Regions from separate parts of the Bradyrhizobium sp. USDA 4516 genome, predicted to be linked through region 1. Evidence: predicted binding sites of a transcription regulator. Region 1 holds the regulator's gene; each other region holds the start of a gene.

Region 1 (4,705 bases):
ATCACGAGATCGGCCGGATCGACGACACAGCGTTCTTCGAAAGCCTGCGCCAAACGCTCGGCATCAACATCACGGACGCCCAGTTCCTCGAAGGCTGGAACGCGATCTTCACCGGCGAGATGCCGGGCATCGCCCCGCTGCTCGCGGCGGCCGCCAAGCGGATGCCGCTCTACGCCTTCTCCAACACCAATCCGGCCCATGTCGCGCATTTCTCGGTCACGCACGCCGAGCTGCTCAGCCATTTCCGCAACGTCTTCCTGTCCTCGAGCATCGGCTTCCGCAAACCCGACGCCGAGGCCTATGATCATGTGGTAAAAGCCATCGGCGTGCCGGCGTCGCAGATCCTGTTTTTCGACGACCTGGCCGCCAATATCGAAGGTGCGCGGGCGCGCGGCCTTCATGCTATCCACGTGACGTCGACGGATGACGTGGCAAGGGCTTTGACCGCACTTGGTATTGAAACTTAGGAATTGAGGAGCTCTGAGCGTGGCCCTGATGCCGGTTGCCGATGCCCTGTCCGCCGTCCTCGCCGGCGCCGAACCGCTGCCGGAGGAGATGGTCGCGCTCGATGCCGCCTACCACCGCACGCTTGCGCACGACCTCGCGGCGCTCCGCACCCAGCCGCCGCAGCCGATGTCGGCGATGGACGGCTATGCAGTGCGCGCCGCCGATGCGGCCGATCTAAAGGCCCGGCTCAAGGTGATCGGCGAAGTCGCCGCCGGACGGCCGTTCGAGCGGACGGTCGGCGCCGGCGAGGCGGTGCGGATCTTCACCGGCGGCGTGATCCCCAATGGCGCCGACGCTGTGATCATCCAGGAAGACACCGCCGTCGACGGCGACCACATCACGATCTCGGAGGCCGCCAGCGTCGGGCGGCACATCCGCCCGGCCGGGGTCGACTTCCGTGAGGGCGAGGTGCTGCTCGCCGGCGGCAGCCGCCTGTCCGACCGCGCGCTGTCGCTGGCGGCCGCCATGAACTATCCGGAACTTGCGGTGCGCCGCCGCCCGAAGGTCGCGGTGCTGGCGACCGGCGACGAGCTGGTGATGCCGGGCTCGCAGCCCGGTCCCGGCCAGATCGTCTATTCCAACGGCTACGCGCTGCGGGCGCTGGCGCGCGCCGAAGGCGCCGAGACCCTCGACCTCGGCGTTGCCGCCGACACGGTAGAGGCGACCACGGCGGGCATCCGCCGGGCACGCGAGGCCGGCGCCGATGTCCTCATCACGACAGGCGGCGCCTCGGTCGGCGACCACGATCTCGTCAAGCGGTCGCTGGAAGCCGAGGGCGTCGAGATGGCGTTCTGGCGGATTGCGATGCGGCCCGGCAAGCCGATGATGCATGGCCGGCTCGGCGCGATGCGGGTGATCGGTCTGCCCGGCAATCCGGTGTCGTCCTATGTCTGCGCCTTCCTGTTCCTGGTGCCGTTGATTCGGGCGCTGAGCGGCCGGAAAGTGATTCATCATCGCCGCGCGAGCGCCCTGCTCGGCCGCGACCTCGCCGCCAACGACCAGCGCGAGGACTATCTGCGTGCGCGGCTCGAAGCGCGCGAGGACGGCACGCTGATCGCAACGCCGGTGACGCAGCAGGACTCGTCGCTGCTCGGGAATCTCGCTGCGGCACGGGCACTTCTCGTGCGTCCGCCGTTTGCGGCAGCTGCCGTCAAGGGCAGCGAATGCGAGATTCTGACACTGCCCGAATAGGGTTTTCGCGCCCCGCCGATTGTGCGTTGCCCGACGCGTTCACCGGAAATTAAGTGGTTGCGGAACACATATCGAACATATAGTGTCCGTTCATGATTTGTTTCGAGTACTGGTGTCTACAATCGGGAAGCCGCGTGGAAGCAGGTGCATCGAGCACATGCTCCTGAGGTCAGGCCCGGCCTGCAGGCCCCACCAGAAGAGTCTCGGAATCGAACGACGCTATCAACCGGGGGAATACTCGAGATGCTCACGCGCAAACAGTACGAACTACTGCGTTTCATCAATGAACGTCTGAAAGAGGCCGGCGTACCGCCCTCCTTCGACGAGATGAAGGATGCGCTCGACCTGCGCTCGAAGTCCGGTATCCACCGCCTGATCACTGCGCTGGAGGAACGCGGTTTCATCCGCCGCCTGCCGAACCGCGCCCGCGCCATCGAGGTCATCAAGCTGCCCGAACTCTCGGCCGGCGGCGGCAACGGCCGCCGCGGCTTCACGCCCAGCGTCATCGAAGGCACCCTCGGCCGGCGCGCCAGCACGCCGCCGATTGCCGAGGACGACGGCAACCGTCCGGTCGCGGTCCCCGTGATGGGCCGGATCGCCGCCGGTACGCCGATCGAGGCGCTGCAGACCCGCAGCCACACCATCAGCGTGCCGCCCGACATGCTCGGTGCCGGCGAGCACTATGCGCTCGAGGTGCGCGGCGACTCGATGGTCGATGCCGGTATCCTCGACGGCGACATGGCGCTGATCCAGCGCAACGACGTCGCCAATACCGGCGACATCGTGGTGGCGCTGATCGACGAGGAGGAAGCCACCCTGAAGCGCTTCCGCCGCCGCGGCGCATCGATCGCGCTCGAGCCGGCCAACACCGCCTATGAAGTGCGCATCCTGCCGCCGAACCGGGTCCGCATCCAGGGCAAGCTGATCGGCCTTTATCGCAAATACTGAATTGCAAATACTTGCGGCGGCCGGGAACGAGCAACACGTCGGATCGTTCCTTGCATGATAGTGTAGCGTACGGCCTGCCCGATGCGCTCCGATACCTCTCGCGCAGCGTCGCGTGTTTGTGATCGGAGCGATCTCGGACCAGTCGTACAATCGCCCAGAAACGAGCAGACGCTCGTTCGCTATCGTCCACTCTGGTAGAGGCCCTAATGCCTCAAGGAGAGGCACGGGTCGCTACCTCGAAATGAGGAGCCATCCGATGTGTGACTATAGTCTGCACGCCGTGGCATCGCGCCCCGCCATTGTCGGAGAGACGCTGATCACGACGACGTTCCGCGGCACGTCGACCCGCGGCTTTGCTTCGGAGAATGACCCCACTGTCGCGGTCTGCATGCTGCCGGGCACCGAGCTCGCTTTCGCCGAGAACGTTCGCTACGACAGCCGCTGGATCTGGACCAAGACGCTGAACTATCGCGTCGGCGTGTTCAACGAAGTCGAGCCCGACGTGCCTGATCGGCATCATGACGCGGTCGAATTCCCCGACGGCAGCCATGTGCTGGTGACCCAGCTGGTCGAGGGACAGCGCGTCAGCGTGCTGCAATTGCCGGCGCTGCATCCGCCGGTCGAGCAGAAGCCGAAGGTTGTGGAGCGGCGGCCCTCCGCATTCGCAACCCTGTTTTTGGGTTGAGCGCATCGTCGCCGCGGAATGAGCTGTTCGGCGGCGGATGACCTAAGCAATTTCGGGCGACCCCGGACTCCCGCTTCCGGGGCGCTGAAGGAGATTTGCGTCGGCCGGCACCTTGGCGCATCATCGGGCACGGAGGACGTGCGCGGTGGTCGATAAGGTCACATGGCAAAAGGCTGGACGCGTCACGGAACCGGGCCGCTACATGTTCCGGTTCGGTTGGCTGACGGTAACGGCCGACGACCTGAAAGTCTGGGAGCAATTTCCCGAGGCTTCCTTCACCCTCGTCAAGAAGCCCGACGCCGGCCCCGACTCCGACGAATACCATCTCGGCCTGTTCGAGCTGCCGAGCGGCCCCTCGCCGGACCACGGCTAATCATCACCCTGCAGATCGGTCTCGGCCGGCGTCGCATCCACCGCAGGCCGCGGCGCGGCGGCGGGCGCGCGCAGCGTCGTTTCGCTCTCGCCGTCGCCGGGAACCGCCGGCGACCACGGCCGGTCGATCCCGCCGGGCTTGACCGCATCGACGGCGTAGCCGTCCCTGATCCTTCGCAGCACCAGCGCGCCGTGGCGGCGCAGCCGCTCGGCATCGATCACCGATGCCGCGCAGCCCTGCGGCGCCGGCCGCGCCGTCACGATCAGGGCTGCGCGCTCGCAGTCGTCCGCCAGCGCCTCCGGCCGGGTCGCCAGCGCGACGAAGGCGCCGCCGGGTCCCTGGGTCACGCAGCCGCCGGCATCGCACGAGACGCCCTCGCCGAGCGACGCATCGGTGGCGGTGCGCGCGTCGGCGTCCGCCGCCAGCCACTCCTTGACCAAAAATGCATCCTTGGCGCTCTGCATCAGATGCAGCCGTCCATCACCGCCACGCACCGCGACATTGCGGCCGTCGCCCGAGATCAGCACGTCCGGCTGCGGCACCCTGAGCGCCCAGACCGAGGCCACCAGCAGCAGCACCGCACCTGACCAGCGCAGCGGCGTGCGCAGCAGCCCGAGCAGGATGATGCCGGCGCTCGCTGCGATCAGCGGCCCGATGCCGAACGCCGCCATGCGGCCGACCGCGCCCGGGAGTGCGGCGACCCATTGCGTCACCAGGATCATCCAGTCGATGCCAAGACCCATGATCGCCCAGAACACGCCGTCGAAGCCGAATGGCATGGCGACGAGTCCGAGCAGGCCGGCCGGCATCACGACCGCCGAGACCACCGGCATCGCCGCGAGGTTGGCGAGCAGCCCGTAGGGCGTCACGCGGTGGAAATGGAACGCGGCATAGGGCGTCGTCGCCAGCCCCGCCACCAGCGAGGCCAGCATCAGCATCGTGAGCTCGCGGCCGCCCCACAGCGCAACCCGCGCAGTTGCCGAATGGTCGGGCGACGCCAG
Region 2 (4,705 bases), 310 kb from region 1:
TGCGGCGCGATGAACGCCTCGACGCCGGCGCCGACGGTCCAGCCGGAGTGAAAGTTGCTCTGCGAGGCGGTCACGCCGAGCGCGGTGACGCTGACCTCGTTGTTGGCCCAGGCGTAACCGCCGGTGCCATAGAACAGCACCTTGTCGACGGCGAAGCCGAGGCGGCCGCGCACGGTGCCGAGCGAGTCGATCTTGCTGCGGGCGGTGACGCCGAGCGCGGAGACCGATGCGTCGATGTCAGCGCCTGCGGCGTCGACCTCGAGGCCGTACACGATGTTGCCGGCTTGCCAGTTGTAGCCGATGGTGCCGCCGCCGAAGCCGCCTTCCATGCTCGGGGTGCCGGAGTTCTCGCTGGCGTAGCCGCCGAAGCCACCGACGTAGAAGCCGGTCCAGTTGTAGATCGCGGCCGGCGGCGGAGCCTTCACGTAAGGCGCGCGTGCCGCCATGTCGGCGGCCATTGCCGGTGCAAAAGCGCTCAGTGCAAACATGCCGGCCGAGGCCAGCAAAACAGTCCTCATTTTCAAAGTCCCAGTCCCATTTTCTTGTTGTCCCTTCAGATATCTTGAAGAGAGCGTCACAGCAGTGTCGCGTGACGTGCTGGTGCTTCTACAGAGAAATGCCGGAACGTGTGTATCCGCGAAACCACAACGCACCGAAAACGGCCCCCGGTGAGGTGCGCGTGCACACGCAACGAAAAAGCCGGCGCACAAACAGGCGCGCAAACAAAAAGGCCGGCGCGAGGCCGGCCTTTCGTCTGGATCAATCGGCCTGGCGCGATCAATAGCGCGCGACGACCGGACCACCCCACTTGTAGTTCACGCGGACGGTAACGAGGTCGACGTCCTGGCGATCGCGGATGGTGCTGTTCAGCGTGCCGTTGGGGGCGATCAGGTTATAGGTCTTGTCCTGCATGAACAGGTGGTCGTATTCGATGCCCGCGGTCCAGTTCGGCGCGAAGCCGACCTCGATGCCGGCGCCGACGGTGCCGCCCCAGCGGGTGTCGCTGGCGCTGCCGACCAGCACGCCGGTTGGGGTGAAGTAGGTGTTGAAGCGGTTGTCGGTCAGCGCCGCGCCGCCCTTGGCGTAGAGCAGCACGTTGTTGACGGCGTAACCGATCTGGCCGGTGAACAGGCCGAACGCGTCGATCTTGGACTGGTTGGTGAACAGGCCCGGGAAGATCGCGCTGTTGTTGCTGCCCTTCAGGTCAGCCCAGTCGCCCTGCGCTTCGAGGCCGAACACCCAGGCGCCAGCCTGCCAGCGATAACCGATCTGGCCACCGGCGACGCCGCCGGTTGCATCATGGCAACCATCTGATGCGAGGAAGATGCCGGCCGGGAGCTGGTCCCAGCAATTGTGGCTCGAGCCCCAGCCGCCGTTGGCGCCGATGTAGAAGCCGGTCCAGTCATAGATCGGGGCAACCACGGGCGGCGGCGCCTTGGTGTACGGGCGCGCAGCGAGATCGGCAGCCGCGGCAGGCGCAGCAAACGCAATCAGAGCAACCGTACCGAGCAAAAACTTCTTCATTATCAATCCCCCAGCACCCCGATCGGCTTCCAAACGGTCCCGAAGCACGATCCCAGACGCGAGCGCCCGCGCCATGGTTGGAGCTATACGCTGATTCAACCGCAAACGCAGTCTCCCAAATGCAACACTCGCGGGAGAAGTATCGATAAGGCAAGCTGCTGATTTGTTTGTTGTTTTCCTAAATCTTGCTGCCGAGCGTCGGCCTGCACCGAGATCGACTGCCGCTCCGACGGCACTGGCCGCTTCTACGGATGGTTGTGGCGAACAAAACTGGAACGACGCCGGATCCGATGCTATATCTCGAATATCGTGGATAACCGGCGCGACGGCAAAGGCGGCGAGCCGGCACCGGCGTATAGGGTCATCCACGACGCCTGCGACGTAAGTGGCGAAGGTTGAGAGTGGCGGCCGAATGTCCGGACGCCCGGTTTTTGAGTGGAGATGATGCGATGGCGGGAAGCGTGAACAAGGTGATCCTGGTGGGAAACCTCGGCAAGGATCCGGAAATCCGGCGGACGCAGGACGGCCGTCCGATCGCAAACCTTTCCATCGCCACCTCGGAAACCTGGCGCGACAAGGGCACCGGCGAGCGCAAGGAAAAGACCGAGTGGCACCGCGTCGTGATCTTCAACGAGGGCCTCTGCAAGGTCGCCGAGCAGTATCTGAAGAAGGGCGCCAAGGTGTACATCGAGGGGCAGTTGCAGACCCGCAAATGGACCGACCAGAGCGGCGTCGAGAAGTACTCGACCGAAGTCGTGCTGCAGGGCTTCAACTCCAACCTCACCATGCTCGACGGGCGTGGCGGTGGGGGCAGCAGCTTCTCCGATGATGGCGGCAGCGATTTCGGTTCGGCCGGACCGGTCAGCTCGGCGCCGCGCCGCGCCGTCGCCGCGGGTGGTGGCAGCAGCCGCAACAGCGACATGGACGACGACATCCCGTTCTGAGCAGCGGTCGCGCTTCCGTCGATTCCGTCAGGCGCCGTTCCGTGAAGATCATTTCCCGGAACGGTCGTTGCGATCGGCACCAGCAATTTCCTCGTGTGGAATATGAGGATAACCCGGTAACTCTCTGTCAGAACGTCGGTGGTTCGACGTAAAGGGATGCGGGTTCCCTGGACTTTGACACAGCCTGATGTAAATGATATTTACATTGGCCTGCGGCATTTGATGCTTGGCCGCGAGCTTCACCCGAGGGCCGGCCATCATGAGCCTCGCGCCATTGCTCGACACCGCGCCTGCGATCCCGCTCCACGCCTTTGCCGCGATGGCCGCCTTCGTGCTCGGCTCCATCCAGCTCGCCGCCCCCAAGGGCACGCTGCCGCACCGGACCCTGGGCTGGATCTGGGTGATCCTGATGCTGGTGGTCGCCGGAAGCTCGTTCTGGATCCATCAGATCCAGCTGGTCGGTCCCTGGAGCCCGATCCACCTGCTGTCGATCTTCTCGCTCGCCATGCTGGCGCTCGGCGTCACGGCCGCACGGAGCCACAATGTCCGCCGCCACAGGTTCATGATGATCGGCATCTTCTTTGGCGCACTGCTCATCGCCGGACTGTTCACCTTCATCCCCGGGCGGATCATGCACGCGGTGGTCTTCGGCCACTGACGGGAGAGACAAGTAGCGAATGGCGGGTGGCGAATAGGGGATTTTTCCATTGCTGTTCGCCATTCGCCACGCGCTTCCCGACCAAGCCGTGGGAACCTTGGCGCTCCCCCGTAAGTGCATGAAAAAACGAACGGAAAAACGGCTTGCCGGAGCCGCGCAAGGGTGGTTATCAGGCCTCCGATGGGCTATATGATTCCCCAGTAGAACCGACCGGATTTCCCCTTTGTCCGATAACGACGACCACAAGCCCGGCGAGCCGCCGGGACCCTCAGATATTCGTCCCGTTTCCATCCTCGACGAGATGAAGAAGTCCTATCTCGATTACGCGATGAGCGTGATCGTGTCGCGTGCGCTGCCCGATGCGCGCGACGGGCTCAAGCCGGTGCACCGGCGCATCCTCTATTCGATGCATGAGCAGGGACATACGCCGGACAAGAAATACGTCAAATCCGCCCGCGTCGTCGGCGACGTGATCGGTAAATATCACCCGCATGGCGACCAGTCGATTTACGACGCGATGGTCCGCATGGCGCAGGATTTCTCACTGCGCGTGCCGCTGATCGACGGCCAGGGCAATTTCGGTTCGGTCGACGGCGATCCGCCGGCCGCCTATCGATATACCGAAGCGCGGCTGACCCGGGCGGCGCTCGCAGTGCTGGCTGACATCGACATGGAGACGGTCGATTTCCAGCCGAACTACGACAACTCCGAGAAAGAGCCGTCGGTTCTGCCGGCCCGGTTCCCGAACCTTCTGGTCAATGGCGCCGGCGGCATCGCCGTGGGCATGGCGACCAATATCCCGCCGCACAATCTCGGCGAGGTCGTCGACGCCTGCGTGGCGCTGATCGACAATCCGGCGCTCACGATCGACGAACTGATTGACATCATTCCCGGACCGGACTTCCCGACCGGCGGCGTCATCCTCGGCCGTCAGGGCATTCGCAGCGCCTACCACCTCGGCCGCGGCTCGATCGTGATGCGCGGCAAGGTGACGATCGACACCATCCGCAAGGATCGCGAAGCGATCATCATCACCGAGATTCCCTATCAGGTGAACAAGGCGACGATGGTCGAGCGTATCGCCGATCTCGTCAAAGAGAAGAAGATCGAGGGCATCGGGGACCTGCGCGACGAGTCCGATCGTGACGGCTATCGCGTCGTCATCGAGCTGAAGCGCGAAGCGGTGCCCGACGTGGTGCTGAACCAGCTCTACCGATTCACACCGCTGCAGACCAATTTCCCGGCCAACATGCTGGCGCTGGATTCCGGCCGTCCGCAGACGATGAATCTGAAGGACCTGCTCACCATCTTCGTCGCGTTCCGCGAGCAGGTGGTGACCCGGCGGACCAAGTTCCTGCTCGGCAAGGCGCGCGACCGCGCCCACATCCTGGTCGGCCTTGCGATCGCGGTCGCCAACATCGATGAGATCATCCGCGTGATCCGGACCTCGCCCGATCCGAACACCGCGCGCGAGGCCCTGATGTCGCGCGACTGGCCGGCACGCGACGTCGAGGCGATGATCACGCTAATCGACGATCCCCGGCATCGCATCAACGAGGACGGCACGCTGCGGCTGTCG
Region 3 (4,705 bases), 3.6 Mb from region 1:
TGCGCGGCCGACATGTCGACGCTTCCTCCGTTACAGCGGCCCGTCGGCCGCCGCAGCATTCCCCATTCCAACCCTAAAGCGTGATTCGCGCTGCCGGTCTTGCCTGAGCGCGCACTGTGTAGCCCGGATGCAGCGCAGCGAAATCCGGGACTCCTGCCCGTGGAAACATGCATCCCGGATTACGCTTCGCTGCATCCGGGCTACGAAGCGTTCAAAGCTTGTAGGCGGTGCGGAACCCGCCCCAGTGCCGGCCGCGCACGCGGATCGGTACGTCGATCTCGCGCATCATCACCGTGTTGCCGCCTCCCATGTCGCGCGCATAGGTCTGGATCAGATAGGCGCGCTGGTTGCGGCCGGCGGCGAGGCCCGCGGCGTCGTTGAAGATGCGGCGGTTGCGGCTGTTGGCGGTGTTGTATGCCACGTCGCCCGGCCGCTGCGGCTGCGAGTAGAGCTTGTTGTGGACCGGCAGATAGCCGTTCTGGTCGATCATCACGCAGAATGCCATTCGCTTGTCCCTGGCGAGGAATGCGTCCTGGAACGCCGGCAGGGTGCGCTCCGCCCAGTCCAGCATTTTGGTGCGGTACTGCACCGGGTTGGTGCCTGCGATCTCGACATAGTCGGTGTCGAACATGTCGGCGATTGTAATCGCGCCGCTCGCCAGCCCGTTCTCGAACATCTTGCTCAGCGTGCTGCCGGCTTCGATCGCGCGGGTGACGAGCTCGGCGTTCTCCTCGTGGATCGCCCACATCCGGTCTTCGATTTTTTCGCGCAGCTCGGCCGTTGCCGCCTCGAAGCGGGCCTGGCTGCCTGCCTTGGAGCGCTCGCCGACCCGGATCCGGCACGCGCCGATCTCCTGCAATGTCGCGTTCAGGGTCTCCTGCACCGGCAGCTTCCCGGCATCGGGTCCGCCGATCAGAATGCCGTCCATCGCGATCTCGTAGACCGGCGCGGTGACGAGGCCGCGCGCGGTCGTGATCTCGATCTTGAGGCTGCAAGGCAGGCGCTCGTTCTTGCGCGGATCGCCGCGCTCGTCCTGGCGCAGCAGCACCGCGCAGCGCGCTTTCAGCTTCTGCGCGAATGCAGTCACCGCCTTGCCGGCCCTGGCGACATTGTCGCCATGCGCGGCGGCTTCGCGCGTTGCACTGTCGATCTCGCCGGCGCTGGTGCCGACCGAGACGATGAAGTGCGAGGCGGAGGCGGCGTTCTGGCCCATCTCGCCGGTGATTTCATTCTGCTCGGCAACCGCGCCGTTGACGTTCTCGAACACCGGGCGGATCTTTTCGATCGCCTGGGAGATGCGATGCACCGCGTCGGCCGATCCGGTGGCGTCCTTCTGCAACGCCTCGATCTTGCGGGTGATCTCCTCGGTCGCGCTCTGGGTCTGCACCGCCAGCGCCTTGACCTCGGTTGCGACCACCGCAAAGCCCTTGCCGGCGGCACCGGCGCGCGCCGCCTCGATCGTCGAGTTCAGCGCGAGCAGCGTGGTCTGCCGCGCGATCTGTGCGATCAGATTGACGACGTTGCCGATCGCGGCCGAGGATTCGCGCAGGCGATCGACATTGGCGGTGGCCTCGCGCGCCGCGGCCGCGGCGTCGTCGGCGAGCTGGCTCGCGCTGCGCACCTGTGCCCCGATGCCCTCGGCGGAGTGGGTGAAGCGGTCGGCGGCTTGCGAGAACGTCGTCGCGGTGCTCTGCGCATCGCTGCTGCGGCCGGTCAGCGCGTCGGTGCGGGCGCGGATCGTAGCGAGCTTGGCAGCCGTTGCCTCGGCGCCGTCGGCGACCGAGCTCGCGGCGCGTTCGAGCTGGCGGATCATCGCGCCGAGCTCGAGTTCCAGCAATTCCAGGATCTCCTTGGAGGAATCCTTGGATGAATCCTTGGCCGAATCAGTCTCGGCTGAGACCTCAGGGGCTGCGGCCGCGGTTGGAACCTGCGGCGCGACGGCCGGCGCAGCCGGCTCCGGCACTTGCTTTCGAAACAAACCGAACGCCATGTGGGCTCTTTGGGGCTGTGGAAAGTTGCGGCGGGACGGGGCGATCCTCGCACCCGGGCATGAAGTCATGGTTAACAAGTGCCTCATATTCCGGCTTGCGGTAGTATTCCTCCGCCGGAGGGCCCCGCCGATCCTTTGATTTTGACCGTGAGGGGCCTATAAGGCCGCGTTTTCCATCCCTGTTCAGACCCTAAGCTCCGAAGAGACGTCGCATGGCCGGCCATTCCCAATTCAAGAACATCATGCACCGCAAGGGCCGGCAGGATGCCCAGAAGTCGAAGCTTTTCGGCAAGCTGGCCCGCGAAATCACCGTGGCGGCCAAGCTCGGCACCCCGGACCCGGCGATGAATCCGCGGCTGCGCGCCGCCGTGGTCGCGGCCCGCGCCGAGAACATGCCCAAGGACAATATCGACCGCGCCATCAAGAAGGCCGCGGGCAATGAGGGCGAGAACTATGACGAGATCCGCTACGAGGGTTATGGCCCCGGCGGCGTCGCCGTCATCGTCGAGGCGCTGACCGACAACCGCAACCGCGCCGCTTCCGATATCCGCTCCTTCTTCACCAAGTCGGGCGGCAATCTCGGCGAAACCGGCTCGGTCGCCTTCATGTTCGACCGCACCGGCATCATCGAATACGACGCCAAGGTCGCCTCCGACGACGCCATGCTGGACGCCGCGATCGAGGCCGGCGCCGACGACGTGGTCTCCAGCGAAGGCGGCCACGAGGTCTACGCCTCGCAGGACACTTTCCGCGAAGTCGCAAAAGCGCTGGAAGCGAAGTTCGGCGAGCCGCGCAAGGCGGCGCTGACCTGGAAGCCGCAGAACACCGTCGCGGTCGACGACGAGACCGGCGAAAAACTGCTGAAGCTGATGGACCTGCTCAACGAGCATGACGACGTGCAGAACGTGTTCGCCAATTTCGAGGTGTCCGACGCACTGATCGCGAAGATGGGCGGGTAGTTTGCTTTGTCATTGCCGGGCTTGACCCGGCAATCCATCAAAAAGCAAAGGCTTCTCTGATCGATGGATGCGCGGGTCAAGCCCGCGCATGACGATTGCGGCTATTGTGCTTTCCCGGGTATGAGGCTCCGTTTGTGTTTCGTTCTCCCGGCGCAGGCGGTATCACTAGCCCATGACATCCCAGCCGATTCGCTCTCCCGTCCGCATCATCGGTATCGATCCGGGTCTCCGCCGCACCGGCTGGGGGGTGATCGAGACCGAAGGCAATCGTCTCGTCTATATCGCCTGCGGTTCGGTCGAACCGCCGGACGATCTGCCGCTGGCGAACCGGCTGCTCGCGATCCATGAGGGGCTGGCCGCCGTGCTCGCCGACCACCGACCGGTGGAGGCGGCCGTCGAGCAGACCTTCGTCAACAAAGACGGCGTTGCCACCTTGAAGCTCGGCCAGGCGCGCGGCGTCGCCATGCTGGCGCCCGCAATGTTCGGTATCTCGGTCGCCGAATACGCGCCGAACCAGGTCAAGAAGACGGTGGTCGGCGCCGGACATGCCGAGAAGAACCAGATCCAGGTGATGCTGAAGATCCTGCTGCCGAAAGCCGAGCCGCCGTCCGCCGACGCCGCGGACGCGCTCGCGGTCGCGATCACCCACGCGCATCACCGCCAGAGCACCGCGCTGCGGCTCAGGGTGGCGAACCTATGATCGGCAAGCTGAAGGGCCTGATCGATTCCTATGGCGAGGACTATGTGATCCTCGACGTCGGCGGCGTCGGCTATCAGGTGCACTGCGCGGGCCGCACGTTGCAGGCGTTGCCGTCGCCAGGCGGCGCCGCCGTGCTCTCGATCGAGACCTATGTCCGCGAGGATCAGATCAAACTGTTCGGATTTCGCACCGATCATGAGCGCGAATGGTTTCGCCTGCTGCAGACCGTGCAGGGGGTCGGCGCCAAGGTCGCGCTCGCGGTGCTCGGCACGCTGCCGCCGACCGATCTCGCCAACGCCATCGCGCTGCGCGACAAGGCGGCGGTGGCGCGGACGCCGGGAGTCGGGCCGAAGGTCGCCGAGCGCATCGTCAGCGAATTGAAGGACAAGGCGCCAGGCTTTGCCGATGTCGATCCCGCGGTGGTGCAACTGTCAGGCGCGATCGACAACAACCGCGCGCCACGTCCGGTCACCGACGCGATCTCGGCGCTGGTCAATCTCGGCTACGGCCAGCCGCAGGCCGCCGCCGCCATCGCCGCCGCCTCGCGCAGCGCCGGTGAGAAGGCCGAGACCGCGCAGCTGATCCGGCTGGGGTTGAAGGAACTGTCGAAGTGATCAGTGGATTGGAGCGCCTCTGTTCTTCACCTCGCCCCGCTTGCGGGGAGAGGTCGGATCGCATCGCAGATGCGATCCGGGTGAGTGGGTACGGGTCTCGACACACATTGCGCTCGCGGAAGCAGCCCCTCACCCCAACCCTCTCCCCGCAAGAGCGGGGAGAGGGAGAACAATCTCGTGTTAGTCTCGCATCATGAATACGCCCTCGCGCATGGTCTCGCCTGAACGCCGCTCCGACGATGTCGGTGACACCGCGCTGCGGCCGCAGTCGCTGACGGAGTTCGTCGGTCAGGCCCAGGCGCGCAAGAATCTCTCGATCTTCATCGAGGCTGCGAAGAAACGCGGCGAGGCGCTCGATCACGTGCTGTTCGTCGGTCCCCCCGGCCTCGGCAAGACCACGCTGGCGCAGATCGTCGCGCGTGAGCTCGGCGTCGGCTTTCGT
Region 4 (4,705 bases), 1.3 Mb from region 1:
TCGGCACGACGATCCCCGACATCCTCCGCGGGTCGCCGTCGCCGCGCGGCGGCGAATTTCGGCTTGATCGTGCCGAGCAAGCTGACCAGACCGGACAGCCGCGCAGCCACCACCCGGTTCGCCTCTTGAAAGGCGCCGAGTGCAGGCGCAGGGACGACCGGAGAGTGCGCCGAGGGGATGCCGGGAGCGGTAGCCGAACGGCCCGCGCCGGATGGCTGGCGGTCGTCGTGGTCCTCGCGCGTCATACCGGGGAGCTCGAGATCAACGTCGTCGGGGCGGTCGATCGCAGTATCCGCAACGTAATGGCGCGTGTCGGTCGCAGCGGCGTCCAATCGTTCCGTTTCCTGTTGATCGGGTCCGTGTTCGATGCGGGCGGCTTCAAGCGAGCGCCACAGCGAGAGCCCCGAATCGGTGATCTGCAGGCCCGCGTCGTTGATCGATGCCCATCCCGATTGGAAGACGTCGGCATCGCCAAGCTCGGACGGCCGCTTCGACTGTGTGGCTTCATCGCCGGCCGCGATCATGCGCTTGACCTCGCGGCTTACCTCGTCGATCGCGATCCGCTGCCCGGGCCTTGCGGCCAGCACACTCAGGATCGCCAGATTGAACCTCATGCGGCGCCTCGCGATGCCCCATCAACCGGCCGTGCCGCCGTTCCGCTCCCCTGCAGGCGACGTGCGAGCCTCAGCGGGGTCGAAGCGGATCAATCATGCCGGCGCGGACGTCGGTCGGTCAGGGAGTCAAGCAAGTGTACCGGCTCGCCAAGGGGCAAACAATCCGGCACCAGACCTACGACAGATGGATAAGTCGGCCCGCAAACGACACGCGTCGGGATCGCGTTCGTTGCGCGCCTCAGAGAAACTCGCGAAGCCTGGAAAGCTCGATCACATGCTCGGGTGACAGCACGTCGGGGACGAGGGGAGGCTGCGACTTGGTCCGGATCTCGTAAAGATGTCGCGTCTTCTCGGGCTTGCCCATGAAATCCCGAATGCATTGGTCGAGCGTTCCGTTGACGACCATATAGGGCGCGCGATCCTCTCGCCTCGAGTTGTTGAGAGAAGGCCATTTGTAAAGGTGGGCCGCAGCTTGGAAGTCCACCTGATGAGATTGGTCGGTCATTGCAAAATATCTACCCGAAAAAGCCCTGCGCGGCAAAGTCAGCCGGCTGATGAGCGAGCTGGTGCGGCAATACGCGCAAGCTGCGGTCGTGCATCGCAGAAGCCGCCGTCATGCATCTCGAACGATCCGCCGATGTGCCTTGCGTTGATGCCTCGCAGCAACTCCCACTTCGATCTCCCGCGGGCCGAGATCGGGGGCGATCGGGCGAAGCCGGCTGAAGGGAGCGCCGACAGGCCCCTCGCGCGGCAAGCACGCGGCGTGGCAACGCGTGTTGACGACCCGGCGTCGTTCGCGGCGCCAGCGGCCGCGATGACATGCTGGATTGACTCGATTTCAGATTGTTCCTATTTTGTTCTATTGTCAATTTCCACGTCCGGAGATGGGCGGCTTCGGTCGGGTCAGGGATGAACGGGTCGAGATGGCAGCCGCAGCCACCATCCTTCATGCGGACCTGGATGCATTTTACGCATCGGTCGAGCAGCTGCTCGAGCCGTCGCTGCGCGGCAAGCCGATCGCCGTCGGGGGCGGGGTTGTGCTGGCGGCGTCCTATGAGGCCAAGGCCTTCGGAGTGCATGGCGGCATGTCGGGGCGGGAAGCGCGCCAACTGTGCCCGCAACTCGTTTTCGTCGGCGGCCATTTCAGCGATTACCAGCGGTTGGGTGACGCGGCCATCAAGGTGATCGGCGACTTCACGCCGCTGGTCGAGCGAATTTCGATCGACGAGGCGTTTGCGGACGTTGCCGGCTGCACTCACCTGTTCGGAACGCCTGCCGAAATAGCCGCGTCGATCCGGTGGCGCGTACGCAGCGAGCTCGGCCTTCCGATCTCGGTCGGCGTCGCCCGCACCAAGCATCTGGCGAAGATCGCCTCGCAGGTCGCAAAGCCCGATGGACTTGTCGTCGTTGATCCCGACGCCGAGCTGAGCTTCCTTCACGAATTGCCGGTCGAGTTGATGTGGGGAGTAGGGCCGGTCACGAGGACCCGGTTGGACGCGATCGGCGTAGCGACGATAGGTCAGCTCGCCAAACTGTCGGAACGGTCGCTGACGCACTTGCTCGGTCCGGCAGCGGGCGAGAAACTCGCCGCGCTGGCCTGGAATCGTGATCCGCGACAGCTCAAGCCACACCGGCGCGCACGATCGGCGGGGGCACAATCGGCGCTTGGCCGAAAGCCTGCGATCGAGCAAGTCATCCGGCCCACGCTGCTTCATCTCGCCGACCGCGTCGCCACGCGGCTTCGGGCGAAATCACGGCCTGGACGAACCGTGACGGTGCGCGTCCGTTTCGCCGACCTGAAGTCGGTGACGCGCTCGATGACGCTCGATGCGCCGGTGTGCACGACCATCGTGCTGGCGCGGCTCGCCGAGAATCTGGTGCGCGCGGCTCTTGCTGACCATCCCGGCGAGAAGATCATCTCGCTGCTGGCGATCTCGGTTTCGCATCTCGAGGAGCATTGGGATCTTGCACTGGAGCTTCCACTCGGACTGGAGGACGAAGCGCTTCGGCCTGGAAGTCGGACAGGGATGGCCCGCTGGGCGGCGGACCGTGCGATCGACAAGATCCGCGATCGCTTTGGCTGGGAGGCGATCGGATATGGTTCAGCGGCGCAGGAGGCGGTTCATTCGGTGCCCGACGCGTTTCGCAAGCTTGCCGAGAGAGAGCTCTAGCGTTCGCCGGTTCACGTATCTGTCACTGCATTAAGAAAAGGCAATTTGGAATCGCGCGCTTGTGAGTGGCGACCCTGTACGGCCGGCTTATTTTGAGCCCGCGGAGGGACAGCCATGAAGCACAGCGCCGAACTGATCCAGACGATGCGCGATGCGTTGGATGCGGTCATGGCAAGCGTACCGGCGGATCAATCCGTGTTCGGTCTCAAGGCCGCTGTTGCGGAATGCATCCTGCGAGCCGCAGCTCACGGCCAGACATCGTTCGACGGGCTCGTGACGTCGGCATCCGATCAGCTTCAGTCGATCATCTCGATGCTGACCTAGGCGATCGGGATGCGCGCGACCGTCGCGTTCGCCTTGCCGCGCGGTGCGCTGATGATGCAATCGCTCGGGCCGACGGTTCTCTCAGGGCAGCGATACGACCCGTAGATTGTTGGTCGTTCCCGCTTGTCCAAAGGGAATGCCGGCGACCACGACCAGCAGATCGCGGCTCGATGCAAACTGCTCTGCTTGCGCGAATGTGGTTGCGCGCTCGACCATCTCCTCATAGCTCTGAACGTCGTCGGAAAGCACGCTGTGAGCGCCCCAAAGCAGGCACAAGCGGCGGGACACTTCGCGGCTTGGGGTGATGGCGAGGATCGGGCGGCTCGGCCGCTTGCGCGCGACGCGTGCGGCCGTGGTGCCGCTCGAGGTGTAGGCCACAATGGCCGCGGCGTGAACGACGGAGGCGAGATCGGCCGCTGCCGTGGCCACGGCATGCGGTGGCGTCTGCTCTTCGCCGGGCTGGGTCGCCTCGACGATCGAGCGGTACATCTTGTGTTGTTCGGTGCTGCGGATAATGCGGTCCATCATCTCGACCGCCTCGCGCGGATATCGGCCTGTCGCGGACTCCGCCGACAGCATCACGGCGTCTGCGCCGTCATAGATGGCGGTCGCAACGTCGGAGACTTCCGCGCGCGTCGGCGTAGGGGCGGCGACCATCGAGTCCAGCATTTGCGTGGCGACGATCACGGGCTTCACCGCGAGACGGCAGGCCCGCACCAACTCCTTCTGGCGCCCCGGCACGTCCTCATGCGGGATTTCGACGCCGAGATCTCCCCGCGCAACCATGATGGCGTCGCACAGCTGGATGATATCGTCGATCCGTTCGAGCGCGGCAGGTTTCTCGATCTTGGCCATCAGGCCGGCACGGTCCCCGACGAGGCCTCTCGCTTCGATGATATCCGAGGGCTTCTGCACGAACGACAGCGCAACCCAATCCACGCCAAGTTTCAGGCCGAACTCCAGATCGAGGCGATCCTTCGCGGTCAGCGGTGAAAGATCGAGGACCGTACCCGGCAGATTGACGCCCTTGTGATTCGAGATCGTGCCGCCGACGATCACCTTGGCTTCGATGAAATCGTCACCGAGCCCGGTAACGCGAACGCGGACCCTGCCGTCGTCGATCAGAAGGTCATGGCCGGGGGCAACGGCGGCAAAGATCTCCCGATGCGGGAGGGGAATTGCGGTTCGGTCGCCTTCCGATCCGGACAAGACGAACCGAATGGTCTCTCCGGCCATTGCGGCGATCTTTCCATCGCGCAAGGTGCCGACGCGGATCTTCGGGCCCTGGAGGTCCATCAGGATGCCGATCGGCCGGCCGACGTCCTGTTCCAGCTTTCGGATCGCCGCGTGAATGCGTGCGTGATCGCTCTGTGTTCCATGACTGAAGTTCAGGCGGAACGTATCGACGCCCGCCAGCAGCAGTGCCTCGAGCATCTCGGGGGAACTGCTTGCTGGACCAACGGTTGCAACGATCTTGGCTCGTCGATGACGACGCATGAATCACCTCGTCGGTGGCTGGCCGGCTGCGATCAGCACGGCACGGATATCATTGACGTTCGTAAGCGTCGGCCCGGTGCGCACGAGGTCTCCAAGGCG

The links. Region 1 encodes LexA, which represses DNA repair genes until DNA is damaged. Its sites were predicted from a motif close to TGTTCNNNNTGTGTTCNG; they were not measured.
Region 2: a site for LexA is predicted at 1,785-1,802, ahead of ACVI1L_RS34215 (single-stranded DNA-binding protein). Genes of this name have one in related genera too.
Region 3: a site for LexA is predicted at 3,079-3,096, ahead of ruvC (crossover junction endodeoxyribonuclease RuvC). Genes of this name have one in related genera too.
Region 4: a site for LexA is predicted at 1,459-1,476, ahead of dinB (DNA polymerase IV). Genes of this name have one in related genera too.

What each region holds. Positions count from the first base shown of each region.
Region 1 covers NZ_JBSRXT010000001.1:7,760,494-7,765,198, forward strand. The annotation lists gene ACVI1L_RS35770 (HAD family hydrolase) at 1-467, shown strand, start outside; gene ACVI1L_RS35775 (molybdopterin molybdotransferase MoeA) at 487-1,698, shown strand; gene lexA (transcriptional repressor LexA) at 1,942-2,646, shown strand; gene ACVI1L_RS35785 (hypothetical protein) at 2,903-3,331, shown strand; gene ACVI1L_RS35790 (hypothetical protein) at 3,477-3,704, shown strand; gene ACVI1L_RS35795 (ComEC/Rec2 family competence protein) at 3,701-4,705, opposite strand, start outside.
Region 2 covers NZ_JBSRXT010000001.1:7,447,984-7,452,688, forward strand. The annotation lists gene ACVI1L_RS34205 (outer membrane protein) at 1-518, opposite strand, end outside; gene ACVI1L_RS34210 (outer membrane protein) at 778-1,524, opposite strand; gene ACVI1L_RS34215 (single-stranded DNA-binding protein) at 1,974-2,468, shown strand; gene ACVI1L_RS34220 (DUF2306 domain-containing protein) at 2,728-3,126, shown strand; gene gyrA (DNA gyrase subunit A) at 3,350-4,705, shown strand, end outside.
Region 3 covers NZ_JBSRXT010000001.1:4,148,866-4,153,570, forward strand. The annotation lists gene ACVI1L_RS19205 (methyl-accepting chemotaxis protein) at 1-14, opposite strand, end outside; gene ACVI1L_RS19210 (methyl-accepting chemotaxis protein) at 212-1,990, opposite strand; gene ACVI1L_RS19215 (YebC/PmpR family DNA-binding transcriptional regulator) at 2,203-2,949, shown strand; gene ruvC (crossover junction endodeoxyribonuclease RuvC) at 3,122-3,649, shown strand; gene ruvA (Holliday junction branch migration protein RuvA) at 3,646-4,263, shown strand; partial or broken gene ruvB (Holliday junction branch migration DNA helicase RuvB) at 4,457-4,705, shown strand, end outside.
Region 4 covers NZ_JBSRXT010000001.1:6,498,012-6,502,716, forward strand. The annotation lists gene ACVI1L_RS29470 (hypothetical protein) at 1-587, opposite strand, end outside; gene ACVI1L_RS29475 (hypothetical protein) at 853-1,119, opposite strand; gene dinB (DNA polymerase IV) at 1,538-2,785, shown strand; gene ACVI1L_RS29485 (hypothetical protein) at 2,900-3,109, shown strand; gene pyk (pyruvate kinase) at 3,191-4,606, opposite strand; gene ACVI1L_RS29495 (glycerate kinase type-2 family protein) at 4,610-4,705, opposite strand, start outside.